Regions from separate parts of the Methylobacterium sp. CM6241 genome, predicted to be linked through region 2. Evidence: riboswitches for the same ligand, from Rfam matches in the RefSeq annotation. Region 2 holds a riboswitch; the other holds the start of a gene.
What was found. A riboswitch is a leader RNA that binds a small molecule or an ion and turns the genes downstream of it on or off. The one in region 2 is predicted to bind glycine.

Region 1 (9,896 bases), 1.6 Mb from region 2:
CACATCGTCCTCGGAGGATCGCCCCACTTGATGATCCCGGACACAGATTTCCTCGACCTGCGCCGGGTCGCATCCGGTCATCCTCAAATGGATACGAAGGCCACCGCACCTGATCTTCTCGCTGCCGAGTTGGACCGCGCTGAAATCGTCAGGCCGGAGGCGTTGCCTTGGAACGTTGTGACGATGCATGCGCGCGTCGAGTATCGGGACGACGTCACCGATCATGTCGAGCGCCTGACGCTGGTCTATCCCGATGAGGAGCAATGGGACGAGACTTGTGTCTCGGTCCTGTCACCCCTCGGCGCAGCTGTGTTGGGCTTGTCCGAAGGTCAATCCATACAGTGGCGTACACCCACGGGCGGCATTCGGGGCGTAACGATCCTGCACGTCATCTTCCAACCCTATCAGTTCGAGCCAAGCTTGTACGGCGAGGGTCTGATAAATTGCTTCCTTAATAGGAAATGACACCGCGCCCATCCGAGCGAAGCCCGTCTGACCCATTCCCACGACGTATCAGGAACAGCCTATGTGCCTCAACGCACCCACATTGATTGTAAGCTAACGAATTATCTGGCGTGCCGCTCGTTTGGCCGATACATCAGTGGTCAAGTCATCTATCGACGAGCGGGAGAGAGCCGGTGTGAACCGGCCGCCGAAGGAGCAACCGCCCCGGAAACTCTCAGGCACCCGGACCGCCCGTCGTTCAACACTCTGGAAAGCGGAGCGTCAGCTCCCGCCGACGGTGTATGCCCATGCCTGCGCGAAGGCCCGGGTGAAACTCTCAGGCCAATGACAGAGGGGGCCGCATGCATGACGCATGCGGAGCAACCTTTGGAGGCCTGCGCAATGACGTCCCCATAGCCTGACACGCCGCGAGCCCATGAGCTTGCCGCCTCACCCTCCGCGACCGGCCGGCTCGTCCCGCGAGCCGCAATGACGCCGCACGTCCGGCATCGACCGCGCGGCGCCCTCGAACCTGCCTAGAGCCGCGCCACTTTCGAACGCCCAATCAGGATACACGACGATGTTGGCTACCCGCCGATCCCTGCTCCTCGCCGCAGCCGTCCTCGCACCCGGTCAGGCGCAAGCCTTCTTCTGGGACACGCAGCCCGAAGCGCCGAAGGCACCAGTACCCGTCGATCCCGCGTCGAACCGCGACGCCTGGTTCACCGGCGCGATCCCAGACGATCCCTTCGACGTCCCTACGGTCGATCTGACGCTCGTACCCCCGGAATTTCGCAAGCAACTGGTGAATTACGACGGGCCGGAGTGCGCAGGCACGCTGGTCATCGATACGCACGCCCGCTTCCTCTACCTCGTGCGCGAGGGTCGGACCGCGATCCGCTACGGCATCGGGGTGGGCCGGGCTGGCTTCACTTGGTCCGGCACCGCCGTGATCAAGCGCAAGGCCAAGTGGCCGGGCTGGCGCCCGACGGAGGCCATGCTGAAGCGTCGGCCCGGCATCCCACGTTACGTCGAGCCTGGCGTCGAGAACCCGCTCGGGTGCCGCGCCCTCTACCTCTACCAAGGCGACAAGGACACGCTCTACCGCATCCACGGCACCAACGAGCCTTGGACGGTGGGCGGCACGGATTCCTCCGGCTGCATCCGCCTGCTGAACGAGGACATCTACGATCTCTACGGTCGTGTCCCGACCGGTACGACCGTCGTCGTGAAGACGTCGATGCCGGAGGCGATGGTGCAGCGTGAGTGGGATGATCACCCCCGTTCCGACAACCAGGTCCTGCTCTTCCGATGAATGCCGTGGTGCGAAGGCACCGCGACGAGACCGCTTCTGACCGCCAGGATGAAACCCGATGTTCGAGACTGCGACCGCCACCCTGGATTGGCTCGGCGTGATCGTCTTCACGGTCGCCGGGGCCCTCGTTGCATCGCGTAAGGAAATGGATTTCGTCGGGTTCGCCGTGTTGGGCACCGTGACGGGTGTCGGGGGCGGGACGCTCCGGGACCTCCTGCTTGGCCAGCCAGTGTTCTGGACGCAGCAACCGGCCTACCTCCTGGCCTGCGTGCTCGTTTCCTGCGCCGTGTTCTTCGTCGCGCACATCCCGCAATCCCGGTACCGATACCTCGTGCGCCTCGACGCCCTCGGCCTGGCGCTCTTCACCGTGGCGGGGGCGGAGAAGGCCTTGCAGGCTGGTGCGAGCGCCACGGTAGCCATCGTCATGGGAGTGGTGACGGCCACCTTCGGAGGCCTCCTGCGCGACCTTCTCGGGGGGGACAGTCCAGGTATCCTCAGCAGGGAAATCTACGCCTCGGCCGCCGCGGCCGGTGCCGCGGCCTTCGTCGCCCTGACCATCCTTGGCGTCCCGCGCGAGCTTGCGTTGGGCGCCGGCTTCCTCGTCGCCCTGCTGGTGCGGGCCGCTTCGCTCCGCTTCGGTTGGACGCTTCCGCGATATCGCCCCCGCGCCGGCATCCCCTATAATTGACAGGGCCGATCCATCGCGTCTCGCCGACGTCGAGACGCCTCGCAACGACGGACATCGTCGCAGCAGCGCTGCCGCGGTCCGACCAAAGGGATACACCAAGATGGTTATCGGCAAACGCTGCAGCCGGCTCGCGCTGGCAGCCTTCATTCCGCTCTCGACCATTCCTAATCCGGCCTTCGCCCAAGGCGGCCCTAAGGCTCTGCCCGGACCGACGGAGGCGCAACTCGCGAAGCTGAAGGTCATCTACGAGGACCTCCACGCCAACCCGGAGCTCTCGATGCAGGAGACGCGCACGGCCGGCATCGCCGCGAAATGGCTCAAGGACCAGGGCTTCGAGGTCACCGAGGGCGTGGGCGGCACGGGCGTGGTCGGCCTCCTGCGCAACGGCGACGGCCCGACCGTGCTTCTGCGCGCCGACATGGACGGCCTGCCGATGAAGGAGAACACCGGCCTTCCCTATGCCAGCACGAAAAAAGGGACGGATCCGGCGTCCGGCCGTGAGACGGCCATCGCGCATTCCTGCGGGCACGACCTGCACGTGACCTGGCTGATGGGCGCGACCCAGATCCTGGCCGCCAACAAAGAAAAATGGCATGGGACCGTGATGGCCGTGTTCCAGCCTGGCGAGGAGATCGGCGAGGGCGCCAAGGCCATGGTCGACGACGGGATGGTGAAGCGCTTTCCGAAGCCGGTCGTCACCTTGGGGCAGCACGTGCTGCCGTTCCCGGCCGGGCAGGTTCGCCTCGCCAGCGGCCCCGTTCTCTCCCGCAGCGACAGCATGAAGGTAACGTTGTACGGACGCGGCGGGCACGGCTCCGGGCCGGAATCAACCATCGATCCGGTGGTCATGGCCGCCGCAACGGTGATGCGCCTGCAAACCATCGTCTCGCGCGAGGTCTCGATGTCGGACAGCGCCGTAATCTCGGTCGGGTCGATGCTGGCTGGGTCGAGCGCCAACATCATCCCGGACGAGGCGCAGCTGCAGCTCAACGTTCGCACCTACGACGATGGAGTGCGTGATAAGGTGCTGGCCTCAATCAAGCGGGTCATCGACGGGGAGGCCGCCATATCCGGTGCTCCGAAGCCGCCTCTTCTGACGATGCTGGGGCAGTTCCCCCTGACTGTGAACGACGAGGAAGCGACCGCCAAGGTGACCGAGGCCCTCAAGCACCGCCTGGGGGCCGACACGGTGCGGACCGCCAGCAGCGCAAACGCCAGCGAGGACTTCACTGTCTTCGCCCGCGCCTGGGACGTGCCGTCGGTGTTCTGGTTCGTTGGAGGGACTGACCCGAAGCTCTACGCCGAGGCGGAGAAAGCCGGGACCCTGAACGAGCTTCCCTCGAACCACTCCCCTGAGTACGCGCCTGTCCTGACACCGACCCTGCGCACCGGCGTGGAGACGATGCTCGCAGCCTCTGGTCAGTGGCTGGCCCCGGGCGCCGCGGATTCGCAGGCACGCTGAACCGAATGGCGCCGGGTAGGAACCCGGCCCCATTCCGAAGCTTCAGTGCTCCGGCGTAAGCCGTAGATGTGTTCCCCACGGATCGCGCATCATGAGCGTTTCCCCATCCTCGATGACAGACGCGCGTGCGACTTGGCAGCGGCTCCGTACCGATGCAAGCGTCTCACCCTTCGCGATCAAGGAGACCTCCGCGAGGCCGGTCGTCCCCTCGACGCGTACCGGAGCGCCACGGCTGTTCCAGATGTTGCCAGCAAGCTGGTGATGGTAGCCGCCAGAGCCGAGGAACAGGGCGCCTGGATAGCGGCACATGACATCGAAGCCGAGCAGGTCCACATGGAAGCGCTCCGTCGCGTCGAGATCGCCGACTTGCAGGTGGACATGTCCGACGCAACTGCCGGCCGGCATGCCGGCCCAGGGCCGGATGGCGGCACCGACGATGCCGGCGCGATCCAGACGCTCATTGCGCATCACAACGGAGCCGTCCTGCGCCCGTTGCCATTGCTGGCTGGGGCGGTCGACGTAGATCTCGATGCCGTTGCCCTCCGGGTCGGAGAGGTAGACCGCCTCGCTGACAAGGTGATCCGCCGCGCCCGTGAGCGTGACGCCGTTCCGGTCCGCGTGCAGGAGCCAAGCGCCAAGATCGCCGCGGGTCGGCAACAGGAAAGCGGTGTGGAAAAGACCCGCTTCCTGCTGTGTCCACGGCCGGGCATCCGGGTCCGCCCGTAGGACGACGAGCGTCGTGCCGCCCGTCCCGAGCCGTACGGTGTCGCCGGCCTCCGCCTCGACGCCAAGGCCGATCACATCCCGGTAAAAGGTCCTGACGGCGTCGAGGTCGCACACGACGAGGGTCACCGCACCAACATGGTAGGGTGCGTTGGCTAGAACGCCATCCGCCCCGTCATTCGCTAGGCTCAATGCCGGATCAGTCATGGTGTATCTCCGTGTCTGGATAACAGCTTGAGAGGAGTGGGATTGCCCACGGGGCTTCAGCGTGCGGTGGTCTCCCCGGCGACCGGGGGCGGGGCCCCCCGCCAGGAGCCGAACAGGCTGAAGTGCGAAGTCTCGCCCTTCGGTTCGACCGCGACCGTCGCGGTGCGGCCCGAGACCAGCCGGGTCTCGTCGGGAACGCGATCGAGCTTGATCCGCACCGGGATGCGTTGCGCCAGCCTTACCCAGGCGAAAGTCGGGTTGACGCTGGCGAGTAGGCTAGACCCGGCGGTGCGCTCGCGATCCTCGATGCCCCCGGCGAAACTTTCGACATGGCCCGTCAGGGTCCCCGCCTCGCCCATAAGGCGGATGCTGGCTCTGTCGCCGACATGGATGCGCGGCAGCTTGGTCTCCTCGAAGTAGCCCTCAACCCGCAGGGTGTCGCTGTCGATGAGCGCCATCACCCCGCGCCCGGTGGAGACGTAGGTGCCGGGGCGCAGGCCCATGTTGGTGATGCGTCCGTTCACCGAGGCCTTCACCTCGGAACGTCCGAGGTTGAGCTTGGCGGTGTCTCGGTCCGCCATGGCCTGCTCATAGGTGGCCTTGGCCTCCAGGTCGGCGGCCTGGGCGGCCTCGACCCGCTGCTGGGACGCCGCAGCGTCGCTCAACTTCAGGTAGCGGGCGTAGTCGGCTGCGGCCTGTGCGGCGGTTGCCTTCTTGCCCTCGACCATCGCCTCCGCCTGACGGAGCGACAGGGCGAAGCGGTCGGGGTCGATCCGGAACAGCACGTCGCCCCGCTTCACCACCTGGTTGTCGGCGATGAGTACCTCACTGACGAGGCCAGAGACGTCCGGCGCCACCTGCACCACGTCGGCGCGCACGCGCCCGTCCCGCGTCCACGGCGCCTCCATGTAGTAGTCCCACAGCGCCAAACCGACGACGACGGCGGCGGCGGCGATCCCGAGGGTGATGAGGATGCGGAACGAAAGGGCGAGGAATCGAGGCATCGGGGATTCCGGAAGGTCTGGACATGGATGGAGCGGTCGAATTCTGTTGGCCGCTTAAGAGGTGAGCGGGACCGCCACCGAGACGACGAGACCGAGGAGCACGACGTAGAGGGCGAGGTCGAACAGCGGCCGGTGCCAGACGAGGCGATAGAACCCGGTCCGGGCCAGCACCCACCGGAGGGGTAGGCTGACGGCGAAGGCGATCAGCATCCAGGCCGCTAAGCTCGGAACGAAGACGCCGTAGAGGTCGAGTTCACCCGTCATGCCGCGAGCTCCGGTTGCGTGGTCGAGTTCCGGGTCGAACGGTAGGGGACCGCGTCGGGAAACAGGCCACGCCGGATGCCGACGAGGGCCATGAGCGCGGCGCGGCCCGAGGCTTGGCGAGCCGGATCGGCCGAGACCGCGTCAAGCGCACCATCGATGGTGCCGAGCAGGTCCGACGGCGGCTCCTCACGCTTGACTCTGAAGTGCCGTGACAGCGCGCCGAGCAGGAGCTCGACCGCTTCTCGGCCTTCCTTCGGGAGTTCCCGCCGATCACGCCGCAACTCGACCACGTTAATGCCGACCCGGACCTCGGCGAGGAGGTCGGCGGTCCACTCGGCATCGTCGGGAGGCAGGGAGGCGAGGCGCGGCGCGATCAGCCCGACCCGGTCCAGCATCAGGGCCGCGAGTTCGAGGCCGTTCTGCGCCCCCTGGTGCTCGGCCGCCCGGGCCAGGCTGCGGCGGTTGACGGCCCGTAGGCGCCGCGCCGACCACCCGGCACCCACCGAGCGCACAAGACGCGTGACGATGGCGGCCACCCACATCCCGACGATGACGGCGATGGACGAGTTCGCGAAGGCGGCGAAGTCGGCGCTGTAGCTGCCCTGGATGGCGATCATCGCCGAGCCGTTGACCGCCGCGCCCATCGCCAGGGGCGCGGTCTTCGGCTGGGCCATGAAGATCCCGCAGATCAGCAGGGCAGGAGCCAAAGCCAGGACCAGCATCTCGAACGTGGTGGCGAGCGGCAGGACCGCGAACAGATAGGTCCCCGCTCCGAGGGCGCCGAGGATCGCCGAGTTGGCGAAGCTGACGATGAACGGCGCGGGATCGTCCTGGGCGGCGAAGAAGCTGCAGCCCACCGCCGCCATCATCGGGGCGGCCGAACCGTGCGGCCAGCCGGTGGCAATCCAGATCGCGCAGGTGATCAAAATGGTCAGGAACACGCCCACGGCCGACAGCAGCGCCATGCCGTGGTCGCGGTGGCGGATCATGCGGGCCGCGGCAGTGTATCGGAAGGTGAGGTCCTCGGTGACGGGGGTGCCGTCCGCGATGTGCCGCTCCAGGATGCGGGCGTCCTGGCGCAGGTCGATGAAGTCGCGCAGCCGCGCCAGGAGACTGGCGAGCACCAACGCGCTCCAGGACGTCCGCGCGCCAAGCTCGGGTTCGAGTGCAACCGCAGCCGCCTTCAGCCGGTCGGCCTCGGTGCGCTCGGTCGTGCCGGAGGCGAGCCAAAGAGCCATTTCGTCGAGCAGGGTGCGCAGACGCTGCGGCAGAGCCCGCGCGCGCTCCAGCGTTTCGATGCGGTCCGAGATTGCCGAGGCGATGGGCAGGAACATCAGCATGTGTTGGCGCAGCGTCGCCATCGCATCGGCCGAGCGCTCGGCCCCAGTCATGTCGTATCGCAGCGGTGTCGCCAGGGCGTCGAACGCGACCGCGTCCGAGGCGAGCTTCAACCGAGTCGCCTGGGTGTCCTTCGTGGTACGGGCGCGGCCGAGGACGTCGATGACCCAGCCGCGCGCATCACGCAGCCAAAGGTCAAGCCGGCCAGTGATCACGGGCACCACGGATTGCGGCAGCACCACCGTGTTGACGAGGCTGGCGCAGAGGATGCCGAGGGTGATCTCTTCGGCCCGCGCCACGGCTGTGTCGAACATCGTCCCGGGGTCGCCGACGGCCGGAAAGCCGATCAGGGCCGCCGTGTAGCCGCCGAGCATCATGAGGTAGCTGCGCGGGGTCCGGTCGAGGAGAGAGAAGTACAGGCAGGTCGCGACCCACAGTGCGATGGCCAGGGTCAGGAGCTCCGGCGAGTTCACGAGATTCGGCACGAGGGCGACCGTCACGACGGCCCCCAGCAGGGTGCCCAGCACCCGGTAGAGCGCCTTGGAACGAGTCGCGCCGGCGAGCACCTGGCTGGTGATGTAGACGGTGCCGAGCGCCCAGTAGGGGTTCGGCAGATCGATCCAGAACGCCAGGAACAAGGCCAGCACGCCGGCCCCGAAGGTTTTCAGCGAGAACGCCCAGTCGCGCCAGCCCGGAAGGGTCATTCGGGGGCATCTTTCGTGGCCGCTGCCGCGGCCGAGGCCCCTGCGGCGAAATCCTGGACTGTCCGGAACACCCGTAGGCTCGCCTCCAGGTCGGCAGGACTCACGTCGGCGAACATAGCCGCGCGCAAGCCGGCCAGTTCGACCTCTATCTCGGCGACGACCATCTTCGCCTCCGAGGTGAGGCTGAGCACCTTCGCTCGCCGGTCGCTCGGATCCTCGGTTCGCACAACCAGCCCGGCCTTCTCAAGTTGGTCGAGCAGGCGCACCAGCGACGGCCCCTCGATGCCGACCGCCTCAGCCAAGGCGTTCTGGCGCGGTGCGTCCCCCATCCGCGCGATCATGACCAGCGGAAGTGCCTTCGCCTCCGAGATCCCGTGCCTTTCCGTGACCGTGTTGGCCACGCGACGCCATTGGCGTCCCGTCAATATCAAGGTGTGGGAGTAGGCTTGGCTAAGGTCGCTCAGGTCCATCTCGTCGCCTCGTGGCAACCTGGTAGGAACGATCCACCGAATTGCGTATCTATAAATAGGAAGCTATTTATTAGCGGGTGAATTTCAAGGTGGAGGCGGTCTCGTCCTCCGTTGCGCGTATAGGGCTCTTGATCGGAAGTGAGGTTCGTAACCTTCGGTATCTCCTTCCCTACCTGGGTGATCCGGATCTGGAAGGTCTCAATTTGATCGGTCGGCCGGGTCGCTGGAGTCTACATTCTTTCGAGCGGAGCCGAGTGTGACTTCGATCCGGTCACGCGGGACGATATGCCGGTTTTCGTTTATTCACGGCTCGCCGAAATGCAGATCGAGATAGCCGTTGGCGAGTTGCGTCGGATGTCGGTTGGGCAAGCAGACCGAGGCAATAGAACGATCTAAGTCTGCCTGGGAGCATTCATCAGAAAGGCTTCTTTGGCGTAGTTGGGTCGACATCTCCCCGTCCGCACTTCGACCACATTGGGTGGAAAGCGGACACTCGATCAGAAGGATCAGCGGTCGCGAACAGCGGTTGGCGGCTGCATGAACTCGATCGTCGCGCCGTCAGGGCCCACGACGTAGATCACCCGCGTTCCCGCCCGCGCGCCACCCGCGATCGGCTGCGGCGTGCCTTGTGCCTTCCAGCCGTAGGCGGCGATCCGCGCCAAAAGCGCGTCGATGTCATCGACCACGAGGGCGAGATGCGCGAAGCCCGGGTCGAACGGCTTGGCCGGTGCGCTCGGCCGATCCACGCCCTGATACTCAAGGAGTTCGATCGTCTGATCTGCCAGCGACACGATCGCCATGTGCACCTGCGCCCCATGCGCGCCCGTCACTTGGCCGAGGAACTCGCCCCCCATCTCGCCCGTGCGCACGAGCCGCGCGCCAAGCCCATCAACCCAGAACCGAAGCGCCTCATCGAGGGAGGCGACCGCGAAGCCGACGTGGTCGGCACGCTGTACCTGGAAGGTTGTATGCTCGGTCATGCAGACTGTCCTACCGGCAAACGGGCTGCTCGTCTGCTATGGGTCCAGGCTGTGTGAAAACATCGGAAAGCTACGACTCCGGAGCATAATCTCCCACGACAGGCTGCTAAATGTCGCTGAGGAGGGCATCTATAGCGACTTTAGAGGCCTGTTATAGGAATCACTTCTAATCACAGTGGCGAGGGGCGCGTTCTCACACTGCCTCGGTCGGTAGCAGATGGTCCGCTCTACGACCGGGTCGGGTGGGGAGCGGTCGGGCCGCTTTAGGCCGCAGTCGACGAGAGGCGGACGTTCGAA
Region 2 (9,896 bases):
AGGCGCGAGGCCGCCACCAGGGTGGCGCAGGCGGCGGTGCCGCAGGCGAGCGTCAACCCGGCGCCGCGCTCCCAGACCCGAAGCTTGATCGTGTCGGGCCCCGTCACCTGCGCCACGGAGATGTTGGCGCGCTCGGGAAAGATCGGGTGGTTCTCGAGCATCGGGCCGATGCGGCCGAGATCGTAGTCGTCGGGATCGCGCTCGACGAAGAACACCGCGTGGGGGTTGCCCATATTCACCACGCCCGGCGAATGCAGCACGGGCGCGTCGATTGGGCCGATCTGGAGCTCGATCCGCCGCGTGTCGGGGAACGGCTCGGCCAGCGGAATCTCGTCCCACTTGAGGCGGGGGCGGCCCATATCGACGGTGAAGGAGGTGTGCGCCACGCGCTTCACCTCGACGAGCCCCGCCTTGGTCTCCAGGGTGAGGCGGCCGTTCTCAGCCGGGCGCGCCATGGCCGGGTCGTCCAGCATGGCGTAGGCGACGCAGCGGGTGCCGTTGCCGCATGCGCCGGATTCCGACCCGTCGGTATTGTAGATCCGCATAAAGCCGTCCGTGCCGGGGCTGCGCGGATCGTGGATGACCATCAGCTGGTCGAAGCCCGAGCGCGGGTGGCCAGCGATGGCGCGGGCCTCCTCGGCACGCACGACCAGCTCCGTGCCGCGCAGGTCCAGCACCACGATGGCGTTGCCCGCCCCGTGCATCTTCAGGAACCGACGGTTCTCGAGCCTCGTCATGATCGTCTTCGGTTTCGTTGTCTGAACGGGGCATCCCGCGTGCGAGGCCCCCGCATATAGGACAAAGCGCCGGGCCGCGCACGCGGGGGCCGCTCGGGGGAGCGTTGCACAAGGGACGCGCCCGTCACGTTCCTGCGTTCGGGGCGGGTTGGCGTCTCGCAGGCGGGCGGCTTCCTCCCTATTTTAAGGCTTCGCGATTCAGCCGTACGATTCGTCGCGGCGTGCGATCTCCGGAGCGTTGCCTTGACCCGTCATCGTCTATTGCCGCTCGTCAGCCTCGCCGCCGCTTTGGCCGTCTCCTCCGCGCTCGCGCAGCAGCCGTCCTCGCCCGCGACCTCCTCTCCCCTGCCGACCACGACGGCGCCCGATCCGGTCAATCCCGACGCGCCGGCCCGTCCGGTGCCGACCCAGGCCCTCCCCGCCGCTCCGGCCCTTCCGGCCGGACCGGCACGCCAGACCCTGGTGGAGACCCCCGGCGACGCCAACGACGTGGACGAGGTCTCGCTGCCGCCCAAGCCCGCCGCGATCCTGGCGGGGCGGGCGAGCTGGGAGGAGGCGGTGCCGGCCCTGAAGGCCGCCTTCGTGAAGATCGAGGAGGCGCTCGCCAAGGACGGGATCACCCCCACCGGCCGGCCGATCGCGGTCTTCGCCAAGACCGACGATGACGGATTCCAGTTCGAGGCGATGATCCCGATCGCCTCCATGCCGGACCCGAAGCCCGCCGAGTCGGGCGGCCTGCGCTTCGGCACGACCCCCAGCGGCAAGGCCCTGCGCTTCCCGCATAAGGGCTCCTACGACGAGATCGACGGCACCTACGAGACGCTCACCGCCTATCTCGACGCCAAGGACGTGGTGGTCCAGGACCGCTTCATCGAGGAATACGTCACCGACCTGAACGACAAGGCGGACGAGAAGCTCGACGTGAATATCTACGCCCTGCCGAAATAGGCGACGTCTCGCTCACGCGGTCGCTTCCGTTCGGGGAGCTTCCAGGATCGCGCCGTTGTTCAGGTGGATCACCCGGTCGGCCGCATCGAAGTAGCGGTCGTCATGGCTGATGACGATCAGGGTCCGGCCCTCACGCTTCAGGTCCGGCAGGAGCCGTGTGTAGAACAGGCGGCGGAAGGTGGGGTCCTGCTCCGCCGCCCACTCGTCGAGGACGAGGACCGGCCGCCCTTCGAGATAGGCCTGAACCAGGGCCAGGCGCTTGCGCTGCCCGGCCGAGAGATCGACGGTGGAGAAGGCCCCGTCCCGGATCGTCACCTTGTGGGCGAGGTCCAGGGTCTCGAGATAGGCATCCGCCGCCGCCGGGTTCGCCCCGGCGGGCAGCACGAGATCGTCGAACAGGTAGTAATCGAAGAACACCGCCGAGAAATGCTGGCGGTAGGCGTCCCGCGTCTCGTCCGTCACCGGCGCCCCGTCGAGGAACAGGGTGCCGGTCTGTGGCGGGTAGAGGCCGAGGATCAGCTTGATGAGGGTGGTCTTGCCCGAGCCGTTCTCGCCGACGATGAACAGGATCTCCCCCCGCCGCACGGTGAGGTCGATGGGGCCGAGGGTGAAGCCCGGCTTGCCCTCGGCGGCCGGGAAAGTGTGGCTGACGCCGCGAAGCTCGATTTCCTCAATGGTCCGGGGCGTCCGCGTGTCCTCCGGCGCGAGCAGGTTCGGCTCCGAGACGGTGCGTCCGGCCGAGAATTCGGCGATGCGCTGGTAGGCGATCCGGGCCCTACCGATCTCGGGCAGGATGGCGAGGATGTAGGTGACCGGCAGCTCGATATAGAGCAGCACGAGGACGAAGCCGGAGAGGACGGCGTTGTCGATCCCCAGAGTCGCCTTGTAGGTCACGATGGCCGCGATCGTGGCGAACAGGGCCAGCTTCTTCGTCAGGTAGGAGAATTCGAGGAGCGTATGGGTCCTGAATTCGTTGCGGCGGAGTTCTTCGATGGACGAGGTCAGGGCCCCGTCCCTCAACCGCATCCGGCGCTGCCGGTTGAGCCGCAATTCCCGGCTGCCTTCGGTCAGGCTCTGGAAATGCTTCTGCATCGTGTCGGCGAGGGAGCGCCGCGTGCGGTAGCCGACCATGGCGCGGCGGCGCAGGATGTTCTCGACATAGCTGCCGAGGCCGAAGACCAGCAGGGTGATGGCGAGGAGCGGGGCTGACAAGGTGAGCATGTAGACGAGGCATCCGGCGGTGACGCCGCTCTGGATGATGAGCCCCGACAGCATCGCCACCGTCGTCGACAGCGTGCCGGCATCCGTGTTGAGCGAAGCGAGGACCTTGTGGCGGCCGATCTGCTCGATACGGTCGATGGGCGCCGTGAGGATCATGTCGGCGAGATCGCGGCTGAGGCCGGCGCTGATGCGTCCGCTCGCCAGGGCGCTGCCGAGCCCGGAGAGAAGGGACCCGCCGACGCCGAGAAGGACGAGGCCGAGGAAGACGGGAATGAAAGTCTCGGAAAGACCGCCCTCCGCATGGATGGCCGTGTTGACCTTGGCCAGAACCGTCGCAGTGGCGAGGCCGCTCAGCGCCCCGATCGCCGAGGACACGGCCACGAGCGGCCAGATCGGACGCAGCAGGCGCATCGCGTCCTTGCCGAGCCCGCTCAGACGATTGTCCGGTCCCGCCATTCATCCCTCCGGCTCGGCCCTGTCGTTGGGCCGCTGGAGAGGCGGATACGTCAGGAACGGGATGCGCCAAAATTCGAAACACGCAGGGCGTGTCTGCGGACGGGCCTGCTTGTCGTCGCGGTGGGGATGTGGAGAATAACGACACCCCAGATCGAAAGCATCGCGCCGGGTTCAGAGCAGGCTGAGCTGCGCCGAGACACGAGAGGTCGCCCCGCGCTCAAGCGCGAGCAGCCATCGTTTCGTATCGAGGCCGCCGGCAAACCCCGTGAGGCTGCCCGCCGCGCCGATGACCCGGTGGCAGGGAACGACGATGGGGAGCGGGTTGGCGCCATTGGCGGCACCCACGGCCCGGCTGGCGCTCGGACGGCCGATTCGCCTGGCCAACTCGCCGTAGCTGATCGTCTCGCCCAGCGGGATGTCCATGAGCGCGGTCCAGACTTGCCTCTGGAACGGCGTGCCGCGCGGGTCGAGTTCGAGATCGAACCTGGTGAGCCGGCCTTCGAAATAGGCACTCAATTGCCGCCGGGCTTCGGCGAAGGCCGCGTCGTCCCGGAGCCAGTCCGGTTTCGGGGCAACGGCGCCCTTGCCGGTTGGGAAACCGATGCAATGCAGGCGCTCGTCCGTACCGGCCAGAACAAGCGGACCGATCGGGCTGGGCAGGACCGTGTAGCGGGTGTCGGGCATGGCGGATCGTCTCGGGCCGGCGGTTGCGCGCCTCGGGAGACCGCCATCCTACACGGAGGGAAGCGGCCCTCCTCCCCAGCGGATCTCGGGCCTGCCTGAGATCCGTCGAGCTTGTGGGGAGGAGTTGGAGGTGGGGGTGGTTGGGCGACCCTCAGCTTACGGAGGCTGGCGGAGCCACCCCCACTCCTAACCTCTCCCCATAAGGGGGAGAGGGACGCGCTCTGCCTGTAGGAGGAGAGGTGTGAAACCGGTAGGCTAGGAGGCGGAAAACCTACCCTATTCGGCCGCCTCGCTATAGGCATCCACCGGCGGGCAGGAGCAGACGAGGTTGCGGTCGCCGTAAGCGTTGTCGACGCGGTTGATCGGCGGCCAGTACTTGTCCATGCCGAGACTTCCCGAGGGGAAACACGCCGCCTCGCGGGAATAGGGCCGCTCCCACGGGCCGATCAGGTCCGCCACCGTGTGCGGCGCGTGTTTCAGCGGATTGTCGACCTTGTCCATCCGGCCGTCCTCGATGGCGCGGATCTCCTCGCGGATCGCCAGCATCGCATCGCAGAATCGGTCGATCTCGCCTTTGGTCTCGGATTCCGTGGGTTCGATCATCAGGGTGCCGGCCACCGGCCAGCTCATGGTCGGTGGGTGGAAGCCGCAATCGATCAGGCGCTTGGCGATGTCCTCGACGCCGATCCCGGCCGATTTCTGGAACGGCCGCACGTCGATGATGCATTCATGCGCCACCCGGCCCTGTGCCCCGGCATAGAGCACCGGATAGGCGCCCTTCAGGCGGCTCGCGATGTAATTGGCGTTGAGGATGGCCACGCGGGTGGCCTGGGTGAGGCCGCGCCCGCCCATCAGCAGGCAGTAGCTCCACGAGATCGGCAGGATCGAGGCCGAGCCGTAGGGCGCCGCCGAGACGGCCCCTTCCTCGGCCGTCCGTGGATCGGAGGGGAGGAACGGGATGAGATGCGCCTTGACGCCGATGGGACCCATGCCGGGGCCGCCGCCGCCATGGGGGATGCAGAAGGTCTTGTGCAGGTTGAGGTGGCTGACATCGGCGCCGATATCTCCGGGGCGCGCGAGGCCCACCATGGCGTTGAGGTTGGCCCCGTCGAGATAGACCTGGCCGCCATGGGCATGGACGATGTCGCAGATCTCGCGGACCCGCACCTCGAACACCCCATGCGTCGACGGATAGGTGATCATGCAGGCCGCGAGGTTTTCGCCGTGCAACTCGGCCTTCCGCGAAAAGTCCTCCACGTCGATGTTGCCGTGCTGGTCGGCGCCGACCACGACCACGCTCATGCCGCACATCTGCGCGGAGGCCGGGTTGGTGCCATGCGCCGAGGACGGGATGAGGCAGACCTTGCGGTGCCCCTCCCCGCGCGAGAGGTGGTAGGCCCGGATGGCGAGCAAGCCGGCATATTCCCCCTGCGCGCCGGAATTCGGCTGCATCGAGATCGCGTCGTAGCCGGTGATCGCGCAGAGCTTGTCGGAGAAGTCGCGCAGGAGTTCCTGGTAGCCCTCCGCCTGATCCGCCGGCACGAAGGGGTGGATCTCCGAGAATTCCGGCCAGGAGATCGGCAGCATCTCGGCGGTGGCGTTGAGCTTCATCGTGCACGAGCCGAGCGGGATCATCGCGCGGTCCAGCGCCAGGTCACGGTCGGCGAGGCGACGCATGTAGCGCGTCATCTCGCTCTCGGCCCGGTTCATGTGGAAGATCGGATGCGTCAGGTACGCGGAGGTGCGGAGATTTGCCTCTGGTAGACGCTGCGCCGGCCAGGCCTCGTCATAGGTCAAGCCTTCGCCGCCGAAGGCGCGCCACACCGCCTGGACGATATCGGGCCGGGTACGCTCGTCGACGGTGATGCCGATGCGGTCCGAGCCCACTTTCCGCAGGTTGATGCCGTTCTTCACCGCGTTCTGCAGGATCAACCCCTGGAAGGCGCCGACCTCGACGGTGATCGTGTCGAAGAAGCCCTTCGGCTCCACGGTGAAGCCGAGGCTCTCCAGCCCTTCGGCGAGGCGCACCGCGTCGCGGTGGACACGGGCGGCGATGGCCTTCAATCCGCGCGGGCCGTGGAACACCGCGTACATGCCGGCGATGACCGCCAGCAGCACCTGCGCGGTGCAGATGTTCGACGTCGCCTTCTCACGGCGGATATGCTGCTCGCGGGTCTGAAGGGCGAGGCGGTAGGCCCGGTTTCCCCGCGCATCGACGGAGACGCCCACGAGCCGGCCCGGCAGGGTGCGCTTATGCGCCTCGCGGGTGGAGAGATAGGCGGCGTGCGGGCCGCCATAGCCCATGGGCACGCCGTAGCGCTGCATCGAGCCGATGGCGATGTCGGCGCCCATCTCGCCGGGCGGCTTCAGCAGGGTGAGGGCCAGGGGATCCGCGGCCATCACCGCGACCGCGCCGGCCTCGTGCAGGCGGGTGATGACCTCCGAAAAATCGTGGATGGCGCCGCAGACGCCGGGATATTGGAAGACCGCGCCGAAGACCTCCGCCGGGTCGAGATCGGTCGACGGGTCGCCGACGACGACGGTCCAGCCCAGCGGCGCGGCACGGGTCTTCAGGACGGCGATGGTCTGGGGCAGGCATTCGCCGTCGACGAAGAAGGCGGTCTTGCCGTTGCGGGCGATGCGCGAGGCCATGCCCATGGCCTCCGCCGCCGCCGTGGCCTCGTCGAGGAGCGAGGCATTGGCGATGTCGAGGCCGGTGAGGTCGCAGACCAGGGTCTGGAAGTTCAGCAGCGCCTCGAGCCGGCCCTGGCTGATCTCGGGCTGGTAGGGTGAATAGGCGGTGTACCAGGCCGGGTTCTCGAAGATGTTGCGCTGGATCACCGGCGGCATCGTGGTGCCGTGGTAGCCCTGGCCGATGAGCGAGACGAGAAGCCGGTTCTTGTCGGCGATGCCGCGCATATGTTCGAGCACCCTGCGCTCGGTGAGCGACGTGCCGAAATCGATGCGCTCTTCCTGGCGGATGTCGGCCGGCAAGGTCTCGTCCACGAGGCCGTGCAGGCTCTCGGAGCCGATCACGGCCAGCATCGCCGCGATTTCGGCGGTGGTCGGACCGATATGGCGGCGATTGGCGAAATCGTAGGGATCGTAGCGATCGTTTGGCATGATGGGCCTCGGAGGTGCAATTGACGGCTGTGCGCGTCCCTCTCCCCTCTGCGGGAGAGGGTGGCCCGCGAATGCGGGTCGGGAGAGGGGAGCGCGTTGTCCGGAGAGGTCGCCCCCTCTCCCGCCTGCTCCGCAGGCACCCTCCCCCACCCAAATTGGGCTTGGCCCCATTTGGGCACTCAGGAACAGATCTCGGGCAGGCCCGAGGTCTGCGGGGGGAGGGTAAGTCAGCGCTATTTCGCGAACTCGGCGTAGGCGGCCTCGTCCATCAATCCGTCGAGGGAGGCGACGTCGTCGAGGCGGAGGCGATAGAGCCAGCCCGCGCCCTGCGGGTCGGTGCCGATGCTGGCCGGGTCCAACACGGCGGCCTCGTTGATTTCGGTGACCTCACCCGAGACCGGGGCGAACACGTCGGAGGCGGCCTTCACCGATTCCACCACCGCCGCGGCCTCGCCCTTGACGAGCTTGGCGCCGACCTTGGGAAGCTCGACGAAGACGAGGTCTCCGAGTTGCTCAGCCGCATGGGTGGTGATGCCGATGGTGGCGACATCGCCCTCGATGGCCAGCCACTCGTGCTCGTCCGTGAATTTCAGCATGATGCGCTCCGTGGAGAGGTGGTGTGGGGGAAGTCGGCCGGGGGCCGGGATTCAGCTGCGCTTGAAGCGCGCCGGCACGAAGGGAAGCGCCACGACCGAGACCGGCAGTCGCCGGCCGCGCACTTCCGCGAAGAGACGGGTGCCGGGCGTCGACAGGGCGGCGGGGACGTAGCCCATGGCGATGGGCGCCTTGAGGCTGGGGCTGAACCCGCCGGAGGTGACCCGGCCGATGGCCTCGCCGGCTTCCTCTGCGACGAGCGCGGCCCCTCCCCGCACCGGGGTCGGGCCCTCCGGCAGCAGGCCGACGCGCCGCGACGCGGGACCGTCACCGATCTCGCGGAGGATGCGCTCAGCGCCTGGAAAGCCACCCTCACGCGCGCCGCCCGCGCGGCGGACCGGCTGGATCGCCCAGGTCAGGCCTGCCTCGACCGGGCTCGTCCCGGCATCGATATCGGCTCCATGCAGGCACAGGCCCGCCTCCAGCCGCAGGGAATCGCGTGCGCCGAGGCCGACGGGCTCCACGTCCCTGTCCTGCAGCAACGCCTCGGCGACCGCATCCGCGGCATCCTCCGGAAGGGAGATCTCGAACCCGTCCTCCCCGGTATAGCCGGAGCGGCTGACGAGGGCGGACGCGCCGAGGATCTCCACCCACTTCACATCGAGGAAGCGCATGGCGGCGGTCTCCGGGGCGAGCCGCGCCAGGGCGCTCTCGGCCAGCGGCCCCTGAAGGGCGAGGAGCGCCCGGGGCAGCACGGTGATCTCGCACAGGCCGGCCAGACGGGCGCGAAGATGGGCCTCGTCCGCCACCTTGTTGGCTGCGTTGACGACCAGGATCAGGCTGTCGTCGAGGCGCGCGACCATGAGGTCGTCGAGGATGCCGCCGGTGTCACCGGTGAGGAAACCGTAGCGCTGCCGGCCGGGCGCCAGCCCCAGCACGTCGATGGGCAGGAGGGTTTCGAGGGCGCAAGCGAGGTCCGCCATGCCGCTCGGACCCGGCTTCAGCCGGATCTGGCCCATATGCGACACGTCGAACAAACCGGCCGCCTTGCGGGTGTGCAGGTGTTCGGCGATCAGGCCGGCCGGATAATGGAGCGGCAGCGCAAAACCCGCGAAGGGCACCATGCGGGCGCCGTGGCGCAGATGGAGCGCGTGAAGCGGTGTGCTGGAAGCGTCGAGCGGCATCTGGTTATCCCATGACAGAACGGCTCCGGACGCTCGATCGAGCGATCCGGCTACCCCCATCTGTCACGGTTACCTGAGAGCTTCTCCCGCCCCGGGAAGGGTGGGATTTCTCCTTCGGTGGACGCCCGCGAAGGCGCCTCTCTCCAGATTGTCAAAACGAAGCGGTGATTGTGCCTGAGAGTTTCCGGGGGTGGTTGCTCCGTCGGCGCCATGACCGGTTGGTACCGGCCTGGGCTCTCCCGCTTCGTCATTCGCTGACGGACAGAGCCTCGCATGACCTTCGCCGGGGCGCAAGGTTCGGGCTTTCACCTTGGCGCAACTGTCAGTCTATTGCACGATACTGCTGCCCTGCGGCACTTCCTCTCGCGCCGGATCGGAACCGGCGGGACTCGGCGCGGATTCCGTTGTCATGGCCATCGCATCCGGGCACGACCTCGCCGGCCCCCGCCCCCGGCAGACCAGACGCTCCGCTGACCTCGCCGACGCGAGCCTGACGGACAAGGCGCTGGAGATCCATCGCCGGCTCTGCCCCGTCTACGGCTGCCCGATTCCGTATTTCCACAGCCTCGATCCCTTGAGCGAACTCGTCTCCTCGCTCCTGTCGCACCGCACCCGGAATGCCGATTCCGGTCGTGCCTTCAAAGCGTTGCGGGCACGCTACCCGGATTGGGCCGACCTCGTGGGCGCGCCCGTGGAGGAGATCGAGGCCACCATCTCCGGCGTGACATGGCCGGAACTGAAGGCGCCCCGCATCCGTGCCATCCTGGCGGCGGTGGCCGAGCGCCACGGCTCCCTCTCGCTCGATTTCCTGAAGGAGATGGAGGTCGATGCGGCGCGCTCGTGGCTCGAGGCGATTCCGGGCGTCGGCCCGAAAACCAGCGCGGCGGTGCTCTCGTTCAGCCTGTTGCGGATGCCGGCCCTTCCGGTGGACAGCCACCACCACCGGGTG

Region 1: it holds a riboswitch for glycine, as region 2 does, so the genes downstream of both, ACYQR9_RS21025 (L,D-transpeptidase) here and gcvT (glycine cleavage system aminomethyltransferase GcvT) in region 2, are expected to answer to the same signal.

What each region holds. Positions count from the first base shown of each region.
Region 1 is NZ_CM139246.1:4,482,981-4,492,876, forward strand. It holds gene rnk (nucleoside diphosphate kinase regulator) at 31-465, shown strand; glycine riboswitch at 616-705, shown strand; gene ACYQR9_RS21025 (L,D-transpeptidase) at 1,025-1,759, shown strand; gene ACYQR9_RS21030 (trimeric intracellular cation channel family protein) at 1,818-2,447, shown strand; gene ACYQR9_RS21035 (amidohydrolase) at 2,548-3,909, shown strand; gene ACYQR9_RS21040 (VOC family protein) at 3,952-4,839, opposite strand; gene ACYQR9_RS21045 (efflux RND transporter periplasmic adaptor subunit) at 4,896-5,843, opposite strand; gene ACYQR9_RS21050 (DUF1656 domain-containing protein) at 5,898-6,107, opposite strand; gene ACYQR9_RS21055 (FUSC family protein) at 6,104-8,149, opposite strand; gene ACYQR9_RS21060 (MarR family winged helix-turn-helix transcriptional regulator) at 8,146-8,619, opposite strand; gene ACYQR9_RS21065 (VOC family protein) at 9,126-9,599, opposite strand.
Region 2 is NZ_CM139246.1:2,928,838-2,938,733, reverse strand. It holds gene dapF (diaminopimelate epimerase) at 1-737, opposite strand, end outside; gene ACYQR9_RS13660 (GyrI-like domain-containing protein) at 981-1,685, shown strand; gene ACYQR9_RS13655 (cyclic peptide export ABC transporter) at 1,698-3,362, opposite strand; gene ACYQR9_RS13650 (methylated-DNA--[protein]-cysteine S-methyltransferase) at 3,534-4,046, opposite strand; gene gcvP (aminomethyl-transferring glycine dehydrogenase) at 4,323-7,169, opposite strand; gene gcvH (glycine cleavage system protein GcvH) at 7,403-7,765, opposite strand; gene gcvT (glycine cleavage system aminomethyltransferase GcvT) at 7,817-8,947, opposite strand; glycine riboswitch at 8,998-9,099, opposite strand; glycine riboswitch at 9,100-9,199, opposite strand; gene ACYQR9_RS13630 (endonuclease III domain-containing protein) at 9,357-9,896, shown strand, end outside.